3 regions of the Allobosea sp. P1_B10 genome follow, and region 1 is predicted to be linked to each of the others. Evidence: predicted binding sites of a transcription regulator. Region 1 holds the regulator's gene; each other region holds the start of a gene.
What was found. The regulator LexA, encoded in region 1, represses DNA repair genes until DNA is damaged. The targets are predictions, from matches to a motif close to TGTTCNNNNTGTGTTCNG.

Region 1 (4,752 bases):
CATCCTGATCATCATGGCTGGCGTCGACGATGCGGCGGCGCGCAGCCTCAACACGGCAGCCCGCGACCTCGGCATGGACGTCCTCGTCGAGGTCCATAACGAGGCCGAACTGGAACGCGGCCTGAAGCTCGACAGCCGCTTGCTGGGCATCAACAACCGCGACCTGCGCAGCTTTCATGTCGACCTCGCAGTCACCGAGCGGCTCGCACCGCTGGTGCCGGCCGACCGCATCGTGGTCTGCGAGAGCGGCATCTTCAGCCATGCCGAAGTGCTGCGGATGAAACAGAGCAAGGTCGAGACCTTCCTTGTCGGCGAGAGCCTGATGCGTAAGCCGGACGTCGCGCAGGCCACCCGCGAACTGCTCGGCGCATGAGCGGCCTAAGCCACCTCGATGCGCAGGGTCAGGCGCATATGGTCGATGTCGGCGACAAGGCCGAGACCTCGCGTATCGCGATCGCCGAGGGCCTCGTGATCATGCTGCCCGAGACGCTCGACATCGTGCGGCGCGGCGACGCCAAGAAGGGCGACGTGCTCGGCACCGCCCGCCTCGCCGGCATCATGGCCGCCAAGCGCACCCATGAACTGATCCCGCTCTGCCACCCGCTGCTGATCAGCAAGGTCGCCGTCGATCTCACCATCGATGAGACGCTGCCCGGCGTGCGCGTGCGCGCCGAGGTCAAGATGAAGGGGCAGACCGGCGTCGAGATGGAGGCGCTGACTGCCGTCTCGGTGGCCTGCCTCACCGTCTACGACATGGTCAAGGCTGTCGATCGCGGCATGCGGATCGAGGGCATCCGCCTCGTCCACAAATCCGGCGGCAAATCCGGAACCTACGAGGCTGCGCCCGGCTGATGGCACTGACCCCGGTCAAGGTCGCACTCAAGGCGCTGCTCGACAGCGTGCCTGCCACGACGCCTGCGGAGACAGTGCCTCTCGCGCGCGCTACGGACCGAATCCTGGCAGCGCCGGTCACCGCCCTGAGAACCCAGCCGCCTTTCGCCAATTCGGCCATGGATGGCTATGCCGCCCGCGCCGAGGATCTCCGCCCCGCCACCCAACTGCGCGTCATCGGCGAATCAGCCGCCGGCCGCGCTTTTGCAGGCACTGTAAGCCCCGGCGAAGCCGTGCGCATCTTCACCGGCGCGCCGATGCCCGAAGGCGCCGACACCATCCTGATGCAGGAGAACGCCGACGGCGTCGGCAGCGCGACGATCACGGTCCGCGAGGGCGCGGCCAAAGGCCGTTTCGTCCGCCCGGCCGGCCTCGATTTTTCGCAAGGTGACGTGCTCCTGCCGGCCGGACGCCGGCTCGACAGCGCGGCGCTCGGCCTCGCCGCCGCCGGTGGGCACCCCACGCTGCCCGTCCGACGCAAGCCGCTGGTCGCGATCCTGGCCACCGGCGACGAGCTCGTGTTGCCGGGCGAGACGGTCGGACCCGACCAGATCGTCGCCTCCAACAGTTTTTCACTGGCGGCCATCGTCGAGCAGGCCGGCGGCACCGTGCTCGACCTCGGCATCGCGCGCGACAACCACCCCGATCTCGCCGCCAAGATCGAGCGCGCCAAGGCTGTCGACGCCGATGTGCTGATCACGCTGGGCGGCGCCTCTGTCGGCACGCATGACCTGGTCCAGGAGGCGCTGAAGGCGCAGGGCATGGATCTCGGCTTCTGGAAGATCGCCATGCGGCCGGGCAAGCCGATGATGATGGGCCGGCTCGGCCGCATGGTCGCGCTGGGCCTGCCGGGCAACCCCGTCTCGTCTATCGTCTGCGGCCATCTCTTCGTGAGCCCGCTGATCGAGGCTCTGCTGGGCATGCCGGAACCCGAGCGCGACCGCTCGGAGCCAGCCACCCTGGAAACCGATATGGCGGCCAACGATGAGCGCGAGGACTATGTCCGCTCGGAGCTGACCCGGAGCGCGGATGGCTGGTTGGTGACGCCGTTCTCGAAGCAGGATTCCTCGATGCTGAGCCTGCTCGCCCGCGCCGATGCGTTGACCATCCGACCGGTCCTGGCGGAGCCGGCAAAGCGCGGCGACGCATGCCGGATCCTGCGGCTGCGCTGAGCTTGCTTGCAGAACACAACGCGAACGTGTATACCGTTCTTGATTTGTTTCGAATCTGCTCGAGGGAGCGCCCGCTGGGACCATGCTGACACGCAAACAGTTCGAACTGCTTCGTTTCATTCAGGAACGCCTCCGCGAGAGCGGCGTCCCCCCTTCCTTCGACGAGATGAAGGACGCACTCGACCTCAAGTCGAAATCGGGCATCCACCGCCTGATCATGGCATTGGAGGAGCGCGGCTTCATCCGCAGGCTACCCAACCGCGCCCGCGCGCTTGAGGTCATCAAGATGCCGGACGGCATCGCAGGCGGACAGGCCGGTCGCCCGCGCTTCAGCCCATCGATCGTCCAGGGCGGGCTCAGCAAGGCCAAGCCGGCCGCTGCGCCGCCTGAGGAGGACGCGCGCAACATGGTGGCGATCCCGGTAATGGGACGCATCGCCGCCGGTACGCCGATTTCGGCGATCCAGAGCCGCAGCCACAGCGTCTCCATGCCCGCCGACATGCTGGGTTCCGGCGAGCATTACGCGCTCGAGGTTCGCGGCGATTCGATGGTCGAGGCCGGCATCCTCGATGGCGACACGGTCGTCATCAAGCGCCAGGATACGGCCAATACCGGCGATATCATCGTCGCCCTCATCGATGACGAGGAAGCGACGCTGAAACGCCTGCGCAAGCGTGGTTCATCGATAGCCCTCGAAGCCGCAAATCCCGCATATGAGACGCGCGTACTTGGTCCCGACCGGGTCAAGATCCAGGGTCGGCTGGTCAACCTGTTCCGACGCTACTGACAAGCTGAATGCGCTTGGAAAGCGCGCGACCGACCCGGATTGGCCGTTGCGCGACGCTTTCCGCATGGAGGCGGCGCGCGCTCTATAGGGGCTCGGCCTCTCCGGCATCGGCAGGTTCGCTCGCCGGGCTCACCGGCGCCACTGCTGCCGGTTGCTGGCTCGGACGAGAACTCGACGGTGCAGCGGCCCTGCCGCCGGTGCGCGTCCAAGGTCGCTCGACATCGGCGCGCTCGGCCTGGAGCACGCGCCATCCGCCTGCCCTCGATATCAGCGAGGTCGCGCCATCGCGCCCCAGCGCAATGCGGTCGACCAACTTGGCGGCACAGGGCGCTGACCACGGTATCGGCGTGACCACGAGGTCGGCGCGGGCACAATCCTCGATGATGCCAAGCCGCTCGCGCGCATAGGCGATGCTGCGGCCGTCCTTTGTGCGGATGACACAGCCCAGCGCATCGCAGGCGGCGCCCTGGCGCAGGCTCGCATCGGTCGGCGCGCGATTGTCACCGTCAGCGTTCAGCCATTGCTGGATGACGAAGGCGCTCGGCCGCCCGGCAACGATCAATCGCTCGTCGCTGCCGCGCACCGCGATGCCGGAGCCGTCGCGCTCGACAAGCACATCGGGGCGCTCGGGCTTCGCCGCCACGGCGACACCGGCGATCAGCGGCAGGATGGCCAGCAGGCGCAGCTTGGTGCTCCAGAGCGTTGCCCAGAGCAGGCTCAGCGAGAAGCAGATCAACGCCGCTGGACCGAACGCAGGGATGACGAGCGTCGAATGGTCGATGGTCGCCACCCAATGTGCCAGCTTCAGCACGAACTCCGACGCCAACCCCATAGCCGCCCAGGCCGGCCAGTCGAGCCCGAACGGGTAGGCCAGCACGCCGAACACGGCAGCCGGCATCACGACAAGCGAGACAAAGGGCAAGGCCAGCGCGTTGCCGAGCAGGCCGAACGGGTTGAAGGCCTGGAAGTGATAGGCGCCGAAGGGCGCGGTCGCAGCCGTCGCGAGCAATGTCGTCACCAGGATCCCGAGCGCAGCGATCCAGAGCGGACGCAGAGGCCAGGGCAGCGAGGATGGCGGCGCCTCGCGATTGCGCCCTTCCCAGCGCTCGGCAAAGGCGATCAGCGCGGCGACTGCGCCGAACGACATCTGGAAGCTCGGGCCAAGCAGCGCGTCGGGTTCGCGCAACAGAACGATCATCGCCGACAGCGCGAGATTGCGCATGCTGAGCGCCGGTCGGTCGACCAGGATCGCGCCCAGCATCACCAGCGTCATAATCAGCGAGCGCACGGTCGCCACATCCGCGCCCGAGAACACGCAATAGCCGATCGCCCCCAGCATGGCTCCAACGGCCGCTATCTTCTTGATCGGCCAGCGCAACGCCAGCGTCTGCGACGCCGCCAGAAGGGCACGGATGATGCCGAAGATCGTGCCGGCGGCCAGCACCATGTGGAGGCCCGAGATCGAGACGATGTGTTCTCCAATTATTGGCGATGTTTTGCGACGCGCGATTCTTTCGATTGGACGTGAACATGCTCGACGCCCAGGTCAAAGACCACGAAGAGGCCATGCCCATCCTCGCCCGCCCGGAGCCGCCTGAATTGCGATGGTGGCACTTGCTAACCGGCGGATTCGCGAAGCTTATCGTGAGTAAGGAGCGATCCGAATGGTCGCCGGATAAATCGCGGGGAGATGTATGTCAGACGACCGGGAATTTGAGTTCTTCAAACTTCGACGCGAGGGAAAAACGTATATCTCCAAACTCTTCTCCTATCGCTATGGCTCCGGCGAGGAATTACGCAATGTCCGAATGGTAATCGATGAAAACGACAAGATACTGCTTGGAGAAATAGAAGGGTCTCTCTGCTTGAGGCTGAGCGGTAACCTAAGAAAGACGCAGGTCT
Region 2 (4,752 bases), on a different contig from region 1:
AGCCCGGCCTCCATCTTCATGACGCAGACGCCGCTTTCGGCATCGCCCGCCATCACCGCGCGCTGGATCGGCGCGGCGCCACGCCAGCGCGGCAGCAGCGAGGCATGCAGGTTCAGGCAGCCGAGCTCGGGAATGTCGAGGATGTTCTGGGGCAGGATCATGCCATAGGCGACGACGACAGCGACGTCGGCCTCATGCGAGGCGATGATCTGCGCGGCCTCCTCGCCCTTCAGGCTCTTGGGCGTGAACACCGGGATGCCGAAACGCTCGGCCGCGACATGCACCGGCGACGGCTTCAGGTCGAGCCCACGACCGGCCTGCGCCGGGGCGCGGGTGTAGCAGGAGACGACCTCGTGACCCTGACCGATGATCTCGGTCAGCGTCGGCACGGCAAAATCCGGCGTGCCCATGAAAATGACGCGCAAACTCATACGCTGACTAACACCTTGCGCTCGAGATCAACCTGATCGCGCGGCCTGCTCAGGCCGCATTGTCCCGCTTCGCCTGCTTGGCGAAGCGCTTGGTCACGCGCTCCCGCTTCAGGCGCGAGAGATAGTCGATGAACAGCACGCCGTTGAGATGGTCGATCTCATGCTGCAGGCAGGTCGCGAGCAGCCCCTCGGCCAGGATCTCCTGCTGCTTGCCGTCGAGATCCATGTACCGGACCTTGACGGAAGCGGGCCGCTCGACCTCCTCGTAGTATTCGGGGATCGACAGGCAGCCTTCCTCGTAGACGCTCAGCTCTTCCGAGGACCAGGTGACCTCGGGATTGATGAAGACCATCGGCTTGCGCGGCTCGCCGGCCTTCGCAGGCTTGTCGGCCTCGCCGTCCTCGCCCTCCTCGGCGGCTTCCGCCGGCTTCGACAGGTCGATCGTCACGACGCGCTTGAGCACGCCGATCTGGACGGCAGCGAGGCCGATGCCGGGCGCATCGTACATCGTCTCCAGCATGTCGGCGGCCAGCTCCCGGATCTCGGGCGTGACCGTTTCGACGGGGGCGGATGCCAGCCGGAGCTGGGAATCGGGAAGGATCACGAGAGGGCGAATGGCCATGGGGCTCTGTACTGACAAATGGGCGTTGAGGCAGGGACATAAGCACTTGTGCGCAGGCGGTCAAACTGTTCCTCTTTCGTTCGTATCGGCACGCTTTTCCTGCTAGGCTCCCGGCCATGAACCAGATCGCCTTCTCGCTGTTCGAACGGCCCGTCAGCTGGGCTGAAGCCTCGCTGGGGTTTGCGGGGCTCAGCCTTTTCATGCTCGTCCTGGTCGTGATCTCGACCTGGCGGGGCGCCTCGCGCCGTTCGCTCGAGGCCGCGCTCGCGACCGAGCGGGCCCGCGAGATGGACGACAAGGTCGCCGAGATGAACCGCGCCCAGGCCGAGCTCGCCGGGCGCATGCAGTCCATGGCCGAGATCCTGTCGACGCGCCAGGGCGACCTCGCCCGGCTGGTCGCGGACCGCATGGACGGGCTCAGCCACAAGGTCGGCCAGGGGCTGGAGCAGAATGTGCGCCAGACCACCGAAAGCCTCGGCAAGCTGCAGGAGCGGCTGGCGGTGATCGATTCCGCGCAGAAGAACCTCACCGACCTGACCTCCGAGGTCGTGACGCTGAAGGACGTGCTCTCCAACAAGCAGGCGCGCGGCGCCTATGGCCAGGGCCGGATGGAGGCAATCATCCGCGACGGCCTGCCGGGCGCGTTCTATGCCTTCCAGCCGCAGCTCTCCAACGGCAAGCGGCCGGACTGCATGGTGACCCTGCCGGGAGACGGGCGCGGGCTGGTGATCGACGCGAAATTTCCGCTGGAGAGCTTCTCCCAGCTGCGCGCCGCGCGCGGCGACGAGGCTCGCAGGATCGCCGGGGCGCGCGTGCGCAACGATGTCGGCGTGCATGTGAAGGACATCGCCGAGCGCTATTTTCTGCCCGGCGAGACGCAGGACATGGCGCTGCTCTTCGTGCCCTCGGAATCGATCTATGCCGATCTGCATGAGTATTTCGACGACGTGATCCAGAAGGCCAGCCGCGCCCGGATCATGATCGTCTCGCCCTCGCTGCTGGCGCTGGCGATCCAGCTGATGCAGTCGCTGGTGCGTGACGCCCGCATGCGCGAGGAGGCGCAGGTAATCCAGTCCGAGGTCGGCAAGCTGCTCGCCGACGTCCGCCGCCTCGGCGACCGCGCGGAAAAGCTCGAGCAGCATTTCCGCCAGGCACAGGAGGATGTCGCCGGCATCCGCACCTCGGCCGGGAAGGTCACGGGCCGCGCGGAAAAGATCGGCGCGCTGGAATTCGACGAGGCCAAGCCCGCCGAGCCGGTGCTGCCCTTTGCGGCGGGCCTGTCGATGAAGGCGGCGGCAGAGTGATCAGGTGGTCGTGAGCACCGCCGACAGCTCCGGCTTCACGTTCAGGGTCTGGAACACCACGCAGTAGCGCTCTGTGAGCTTGAGCAGCGTATCGAGCTTTTCCTGGGGCGCGTCGGTCTCGACGTCGAAGGAGAGCCGGATCGCCTTGAAGCCGACCGGCGCATCCTTGGCGACGCCAAGCGTGCCGCGGAAGTCGAGATCGCCCTCGGCGTGGACGATGCCGTTCTTCAACTCGATCTCGAGCGCGGTGGCGACAGCCTTCAGCGTCACCCCAGCGCAGGCGACCAGCGCCTCAAGCAGCATGTCGCCGGAGCAGAGTTCCATGCCGGAACCGCCGGTGGCTGGATGCAGGCCGGCGAGCGCGATGGCGCGGCCGGTCTCGACCTTGCAGGCGATGTGCTGGTCGTCGAGCTCGCCGCGCGCCTTGAGCGTGACCACGCCGGCTTCCGGCGCCTGGCGATACTTGTCCTTGAGCGGCGCCTGCATGGCGCGAAGGGCTGTGACGTCCATGATCCCTGACCTTATGTCGCGAGCGAAACGGGTGTGTTGCAGATAGCCCCGCAGGCGCGCTGCGACCAGCCCCGCGAGGCGGAGAGTCCTACCACCACATTCCCGCCGTCTCGGCCGTCTTGCGCTGGTGGGGCTGTTCGTCGCGCAGCGAGCGGTCGAGCGCGCGCAGGGCCTCTCGCTTGGCGGCTTCGAAGGCCGGCGACAGCCGGTCGCGCGGGCGCGCCAGCGGATTGTCGAGCTCGTCGAAGATGCGGCCGGGTTTCGGCTGCATCACGATGATGCGATCGGCGAGCGTCACCGCCTCCTCGACGTCATGCGTCACCATCACGACGGTCGGGCGGCTTTCCTCCCAGAGCGCCAGCAGGTGCCCGTGCAGGCTCGCCCGCGTCGTGGCGTCGAGCGCCGAGAAGGGCTCGTCCATCAGCAGCAGCTTCGGCCGCGTGATCAGCGCGCGGGCGATGGCGACGCGCTGCTGCTGGCCGCCGGAGAGTTCGCGCGGCCAGCGCTTCTCATAGCCCGCCAAACCGACGCGAACGAGCGCGTTGGTCGCCAGCCCCTCACGCTCGAAGGCGGAGAGATGGGCGAGCCCGAAGGCGACATTGTCCGCCACCGAAAGCCAGGGAAACAGACGGGGCTCCTGGAAGATCACGCCGACATCGGCGCGCGGCTCGGCGATCGCCTCGCCATCGAGCAGTATCCGCCCGGCGGTCGCGTGGTCCAGGCCGGCGATCAGGCGCAGCAAGGTGGTTTTCCCGCAGCCGGACCCGCCGACCAGCGCCAGGATCTCACCGGCCGCGACATCGATGGTGACGCACGACAGCGCATGCGTTCCGTCGGCATAGGTCTTTGACAGTGTCTCGAAGCTCAGCATCGGCGGCAGCCTTCTAGAGCGTGCCGCGACCCAGATCCTGCCAGGCTAGGAAGGGCCGCGTGGTGGCGAGCAGCAGCCCGTCCGCCAGCTTGCCGAGCACGGCAAAGCTGATGATGGCCGCGATGATGGTGTCGGCGCGGCCCAGCTGCTGGCCGTCGACCAAGAGATAGCCGAGGCCTTCGCTCGCCCCCATGATCTCGGCGGCGACCACGAACATGAAGCCGAGGCCGAGCCCCGAGCGCAGCGCCGTGAACCAGGCCGGCAGGATGGCCGGCAGCAGGACGCGCCTGACCATGGCGAGCCGCCCGAGACGAAAGACGCGACCGACCTCGATGATCTTGCGGTCGATGCCCTGGATCGCCGCGACGACGCCGAGATAGACCGGGAAGAACACGCCGACCGCGATCAGAGCGACCTTCGACGCCTCGAAGATGCCGAACCACAGGATGAAGAGCGGAACCCAGGCGATCGAGGGGATCGAGCGCAGGGCCTGGAGCGTCGGGTCGAGCAGCGCACGTGCCACAGGCAGAGCTCCGGTGATCGCGCCCAGGCTCGTGGCTATGGACGCACCCAGCCCGAACCCGGCGAAAACCCGCCAGAGCGTCGCCGTGGCATGGGTCAGGAGCTCGCCCGAGGCCGCAAGACCCCAGAGCGTGCGCCCGACCACGCTGGGCGGCGGCATCAGCCGGCCGTTGGCTATCCCCGCACCGACCAGGAATTCCCAGAGCAGGGCAAGCACGAAGGGAACGACCAGACCGAGCGCGCCGAAGCGACGCTGGCGAGACGCCACGGCGGGACGCTCAGCTGTCTCGCTGGCGTGAGCGGGCCTCGCCTGCTCGATCGCAGTCATCGTCAGCTAGCTCCCGCTTACGACGTCGACGGTCGGGGCAAGCCGGACCGTGACGCGAGAGGCTGGATCCCGGCTACCATGCTCAGTTGCTGGCTGCGGGGAAACGGCGGTCGAAGAGCGCATCGACGACTGCCTTCACGTCGGTCGTGGCCGGCAGCACGCCT
Region 3 (4,752 bases), on a different contig from region 1:
ATGCCCGTGATCCCCGTCTGTTGTTCGTGATGAGTGCGATGATGGCGCGTCAGGCCGCCGAGGCGCCGGGCGCGAGTTCCTCGTCGGCGTCGGGCTGAAGCAATTGCAGCAGGTCCTGGCGGACCGCGAGCACATGGTCGAGCGTCAGCCTGGCCGCCCCCTCGGCATCGCCGGCGCGGCACAGCGCCAGCAGCGCGGCATGCTCTCGTCTCGCCCGCGCGATCGCGCCCTCCGACATGGCGAGCTGGACGCGAGTATAGCGATCGGTGTTGGCGAGCAGCACCCGCACCAGCTCGATCGTCTGGCTGCGCCCCGCGGCGCGATAGAGCGAGAGATGGTATTCGGTGTTCAGCTCGCCCCAGGCATCGAGGTCGCGCTCGCGGATCGCGGTCTCGTAATCCGCCAGGATTCCCTCGGCGAGCGCGAAATCGCCCGGCAGCAGATGCGGCACGGCACGCCTGATCAGGTCGGGCTCAAGCATGGCCCGAAGGTCGAAGAGCTCGGCGATATCCGAGGCCGAGAGCGACGTGACCACGGCGCCGCGATGCGGATGCAACGTGACGAGCCCCTCGGCGGCAAGCTGGTGGAAAGCCTCCCGGATCGGGATCCGGCTGATGCCGAACTCCTTCGCCAGCGCGTCCTGCCGCAGCGCATCACCGGCCGCGACAGCCCCGGACAGGATGCGGCGGCGCAGCTCGGCCACGGCCGCCCCTGTCACGGTCTGCCGGAATTGCGGCAGTTTGGGACGAGGAGAGTGTGTCGCAGCCATCGCAATTCCCGGTTCAGGACCGGCAGAACAAAGCGGACGGGCCCCTGTCCTGTCAATTGGATAAAATCGCCAATATGCAATCGAGCGCAGTTCGACTATGGTGAGCAGCGCCTCGGCCGTTACCGGGATCGCGAAGGGCGCGTCAGCGCTTCCCGGCTTCAGCCGTTCCCAGCGGTTCGCTTTCGGCTTCCGCCTGTTCCCAGCCGAAGACGCTGCGGCCACCGTATTCGGCCGAGCGCAGCCGCTCTTCCGTGACGTACTCGTCGAGCGTAGGGCCGGTTGAGACGCGCTCAAGGCGGCGGCTTTCCCGGTCGAGCCTGGCGATGGCGGCGAGCCTGTCGTCCTGCCCCAGCTTGGCGCGGTCGACGGCGGATTTCAGCACTGCGATGGTCTGGTCATAGACCTTGGTAGGCACGGCGAAGGGCTGCCGGTCCTTGCCGCCATGCGCCAGCGAGAAGCGCGCAGGATCTGCGAACCGGCAGGGCGCGCCATGGATCACCTCGGCGACCATCGCCAGCGAGCGCACCGTGCGCGCGCCCACACCCGGCACCAGAAGCAGCTCGGAAAAGTCCGCCGGACCGCTATCGGCTGCCGCCGTCAGCGCGCCATGCAGCCGTCGGGCGATCACATCCTTGGGCCTGACATCGTGATGAGCCGGCATGACGAGATGGGGCAGCGCCAGCTGTGCCGGCGCAGGGACCGGCGGGGCGCGGTCGCGCTCCAGAGCCGAGAACGCCCGGACGATGCCATCGGGCCCGATCTCGCGCAGCAAGGCGAGCTGGCCGTCGCGCGAAGTTGCGGCACGCCTGTCGGTGAGGTTGATGATGTTGCCCTGGCGCTCGCCGTCGATGGCGGCATGGGGCGCCTCGACGAAGCTGCCCAGTCCCTCCGACTGCCAGTGATAGCGCCGTGCGAGGCCGCCATCGCCATTCATGCCCTGCTGGACCACGACCCATTGGCCGTCATCGGTGACGAAGAAGCCGTGGAGATAAAGGTCGAAGCCATCCTGCACCGCCGCGCTGTCGACCTTCGCGACGAGCCGGCTCGCGGTTGCGAGTTCCGCGCCGTCAAAGCCGACCCTGGCCCCGATGCGCTCCAGCTCGACCGGAGTCTGACGGGAGTGCCGGCCACGGCCGCCGCAGACATGGAGGCCCAACTCGCCCGAGAGCGGTGTCAGGCCCCGCTTCAGGGCCCCGATCACGCTCGTGGTAATGCCCGAGGAATGCCAGTCCATGCCCATGATCGCGCCGAAGGACTGGAACCAGAAGGGATGCGCCAGCCGGCGCAGCAGTTCCTCGCGGCCATAATGATGGATGATCGCCTCGCAGATCACCGCGCCGAGCTGCGTCATCCGCTGCCCGAGCCAGGCCGGCACGCGGCCGTGATGCAGTGGCAGGTCGGCGCTGCCGGATCGCCGGGTCATGCCTGGAACCTCGTGAACGGAATAGGAACGATTGATATAGCGCGGCCACTCCGGGGTTGCCAGCCGCTTGCCTCCGAAGCGCCGCCACCCGGCACGGCCTGCCAGGCCATGGGTGCCATGCCCCTGACAGGAGCTGACCGCACCTGTGTTCATTCATCCCGACCCGCAACCTGATGGGCTCTGGCGCGTTGACAACGCTGCGCCCGACACGGCGGCATCGATCGAGTGCAGGAGGCGTGCGATGACCCAACAGCTCACCCGGACCAGCCCGAGCGGGCCGGCCGACATGACGCTGCAGCGCTTTGCGAGCCTGCATGACTGGCGCCGGCAGGTCGCCGACCTCTATGCCGGGGTGCGCGCACAGCCGGGCAAGGCGGGCTGGGAGCTCTGGCGCAGCACCCGCGACAGCTTGTTCCGCGAGCATCCTCAATCGCCGCTATCGGTCGCTCGCCGCGCCCAGTTTCGCGGCATCGACTGCTTCCCCTACGACCCCACACTGCGCTTCGAGGCTGGCTTGGGCCCGGCGCGGGAGCGCGAGACGATCAGGCTGGAGGCCGGCAAGGACGGAACGATGACGCTGGTGCCGTTCGCTCTGACGGAGGGCCTCGACGCAGCGCTGGGCCGCGAGCTCACGCTGTACTGGATCGAGGGCTATGGCGGCGGCGTTTTCCTGCCCTTCGGCGATGCCAGCAATGGGCGCGAGAGTTTTGCCGGCGGGCGCTATCTGCTCGACACCATCAAGAGCGCCGATCTCGGCGCGACGCCCCAGGGCCGGCTGATCCTGGATTTCAACTTCGCCTATTATCCCTCCTGCGCCTATTCCGAGGCTTGGATCTGCCCGCTTTCGCCTATCGAGAACCGCCTTCCCGTCGCTATCGCGGGCGGCGAACGCAACACTCTGCCCTAGCGTGCCGCGCAGCCGGCGCGGCCACGATAAGGTGATCCTGCGATCGCGCGCTTGCCCGCCTGATCGCTTGCATCGGCAGCGCTGCTTGCTAGCCTGCCGTTCTTGGACGTGAAAACTCTTGGAAACCAAGGAATTCAACGCCATGCGCTTCATCAAGACATTCCTCGCCGCGGCGGCTCTGTTCGCAGCAGGCATCTCGACCGTCTCGGCCCAGACCGTCAAGATCGGTTCGAAGAACTTTACCGAGCAGTTCGTCGTCGCGGAGCTCTATGCCGCGGCGCTGGAGAACGCCGGTTTCAAGGTCGAGCGCAAGATCAATCTCGGCGGCACGCTGGTGGCGCATGAGGCGCTGAAGAGCGGCGCAATCGACCTCTATCCCGAATATACCGGCACCGGCCTCAACGCCGTGATGAAGGCGCAAGGGGTGACCGAGACCGACCCGGAGAAGGTCCGCGGCATGGTGAAGGCCTTCTACGAGAAGGAGTTCAACCTGACCTGGCTCAAGCCGTCGGGCATCAACAACGGCTATGCCATCGTGGTCCGGCCCGAGACCGCCAAGGAGTTCAACCTCAAGACCCTGAGCGATCTCGGCAAGGCCTCGTCGAAGCTCAGGCTCGGCGCCGGTACAGAGTTCGTCGATCGCCGTGACGGCATCGCCGGGCTGAAAGAGGTCTATGGCGCCGAATTCGCCGAGTTCAAGCAGTTCGCGGCCTTGCGCCTGCGCTATGAGGCGCTGAACCAGAAGCAGATCGAGGTCGCCAACGGCTTCTCGACGGATTGGCAGATTGCGGCCGAAAAGTTCGTCGCCCTCGACGACGACAAGTCGCTGTTTCCGCCCTATTTCCTGGCGCCGGTGGTCCGCCCCGAAATCGCGCAGAACGCCAAGATCGTCGCGATCCTCGACAAGATCGGCGCGGCTCTGGACAACCCGACGATGCAGGAACTGAACCGCCAGGTCGAGGTCGACAAGAAGGAGCCGCGCACGGTGGCGGCCAGCTTCCTAAAGGCCAAGGGGCTCTGAGCTGGGCGTTGCGGCTCCCGCGATGAACGGGCGGCTTGCCGATACCACGGTCGTGATCGGCGACGCCCCCCTCGGCATTGAGGGGATCGTCGCCGTGGCGCGTGGCGTGCGTGTCGTGCTGCACGAAGCGGTCGGCCCGCGGCTCGAAGCGGCGCGCATGGTCGTGCTGCAGGCGCTGGAGCGCGGCGAAACCGTCTATGGCCTGACCACCGGACTGGGCGCCGCGGTCGATACGCGGCTGGGCCGCGAGGCGATCCCCGCCTTCCAGGCGAGGGCGATCCGGGCACGAGCCGTCGGCGTGGGCGAGAGGCTTTCGGCCGAGGAGGTGCGCGCCATGCTGGCGGTGCGCCTCGTCGGCATCTGCCATGGCGCATCGGGACTGTCGCCGGGTCTGGCACAGACCATCGCCGCGATGCTCGACGCCGGGGTGCATCCCGTCGTGCGGCGAATCGGGTCGCTCGGCGAGGCCGACCTCAGCCCGCTCGCGCAAGCCTTCCTGCCGCTTGTCGGTGCCGGCGACGCGGAATTCCGTGGCGCGATGCTGCCCGGTGCAGAGGCAATGCAGGCGGCCGGCATCGCATTGCCCGCACTCGGCCCCAAGGATGGCCTCGCTCTGCTGAACGCCAACGCGC

Region 2: a site for LexA is predicted at 1,120-1,137, ahead of AC1D2L_RS10200 (DNA recombination protein RmuC). Genes of this name have one in related genera too.
Region 3: a site for LexA is predicted at 2,205-2,222, ahead of AC1D2L_RS08690 (DUF763 domain-containing protein). Genes of this name have one in related genera too.

What each region holds. Positions count from the first base shown of each region.
Region 1 covers NZ_JBFTZP010000004.1:302,694-307,445, forward strand. Annotated here, with positions in the region: gene trpC (indole-3-glycerol phosphate synthase TrpC) at 1-373, shown strand, start outside; gene moaC (cyclic pyranopterin monophosphate synthase MoaC) at 370-852, shown strand; gene AC1D2L_RS12050 (molybdopterin molybdotransferase MoeA) at 852-2,063, shown strand; gene lexA (transcriptional repressor LexA) at 2,146-2,850, shown strand; gene AC1D2L_RS12060 (ComEC/Rec2 family competence protein) at 2,933-4,369, opposite strand; gene AC1D2L_RS12065 (Shedu immune nuclease family protein) at 4,545-4,752, shown strand, end outside.
Region 2 covers NZ_JBFTZP010000003.1:584,825-589,576, reverse strand. Annotated here, with positions in the region: gene fmt (methionyl-tRNA formyltransferase) at 1-431, opposite strand, end outside; gene def (peptide deformylase) at 481-1,053, opposite strand; gene AC1D2L_RS10200 (DNA recombination protein RmuC) at 1,170-2,357, shown strand; gene AC1D2L_RS10195 (OsmC family protein) at 2,358-2,867, opposite strand; gene AC1D2L_RS10190 (ABC transporter ATP-binding protein) at 2,956-3,738, opposite strand; gene AC1D2L_RS10185 (ABC transporter permease) at 3,752-4,594, opposite strand; gene AC1D2L_RS10180 (aliphatic sulfonate ABC transporter substrate-binding protein) at 4,671-4,752, opposite strand, start outside.
Region 3 covers NZ_JBFTZP010000003.1:262,914-267,665, reverse strand. Annotated here, with positions in the region: gene AC1D2L_RS08700 (M24 family metallopeptidase) at 1-2, opposite strand, end outside; gene AC1D2L_RS08695 (GntR family transcriptional regulator) at 50-769, opposite strand; gene AC1D2L_RS08690 (DUF763 domain-containing protein) at 912-2,192, opposite strand; gene AC1D2L_RS08685 (DUF1684 domain-containing protein) at 2,434-3,099, shown strand; gene AC1D2L_RS08680 (glycine betaine ABC transporter substrate-binding protein) at 3,242-4,120, shown strand; gene AC1D2L_RS08675 (aromatic amino acid lyase) at 4,143-4,752, shown strand, end outside.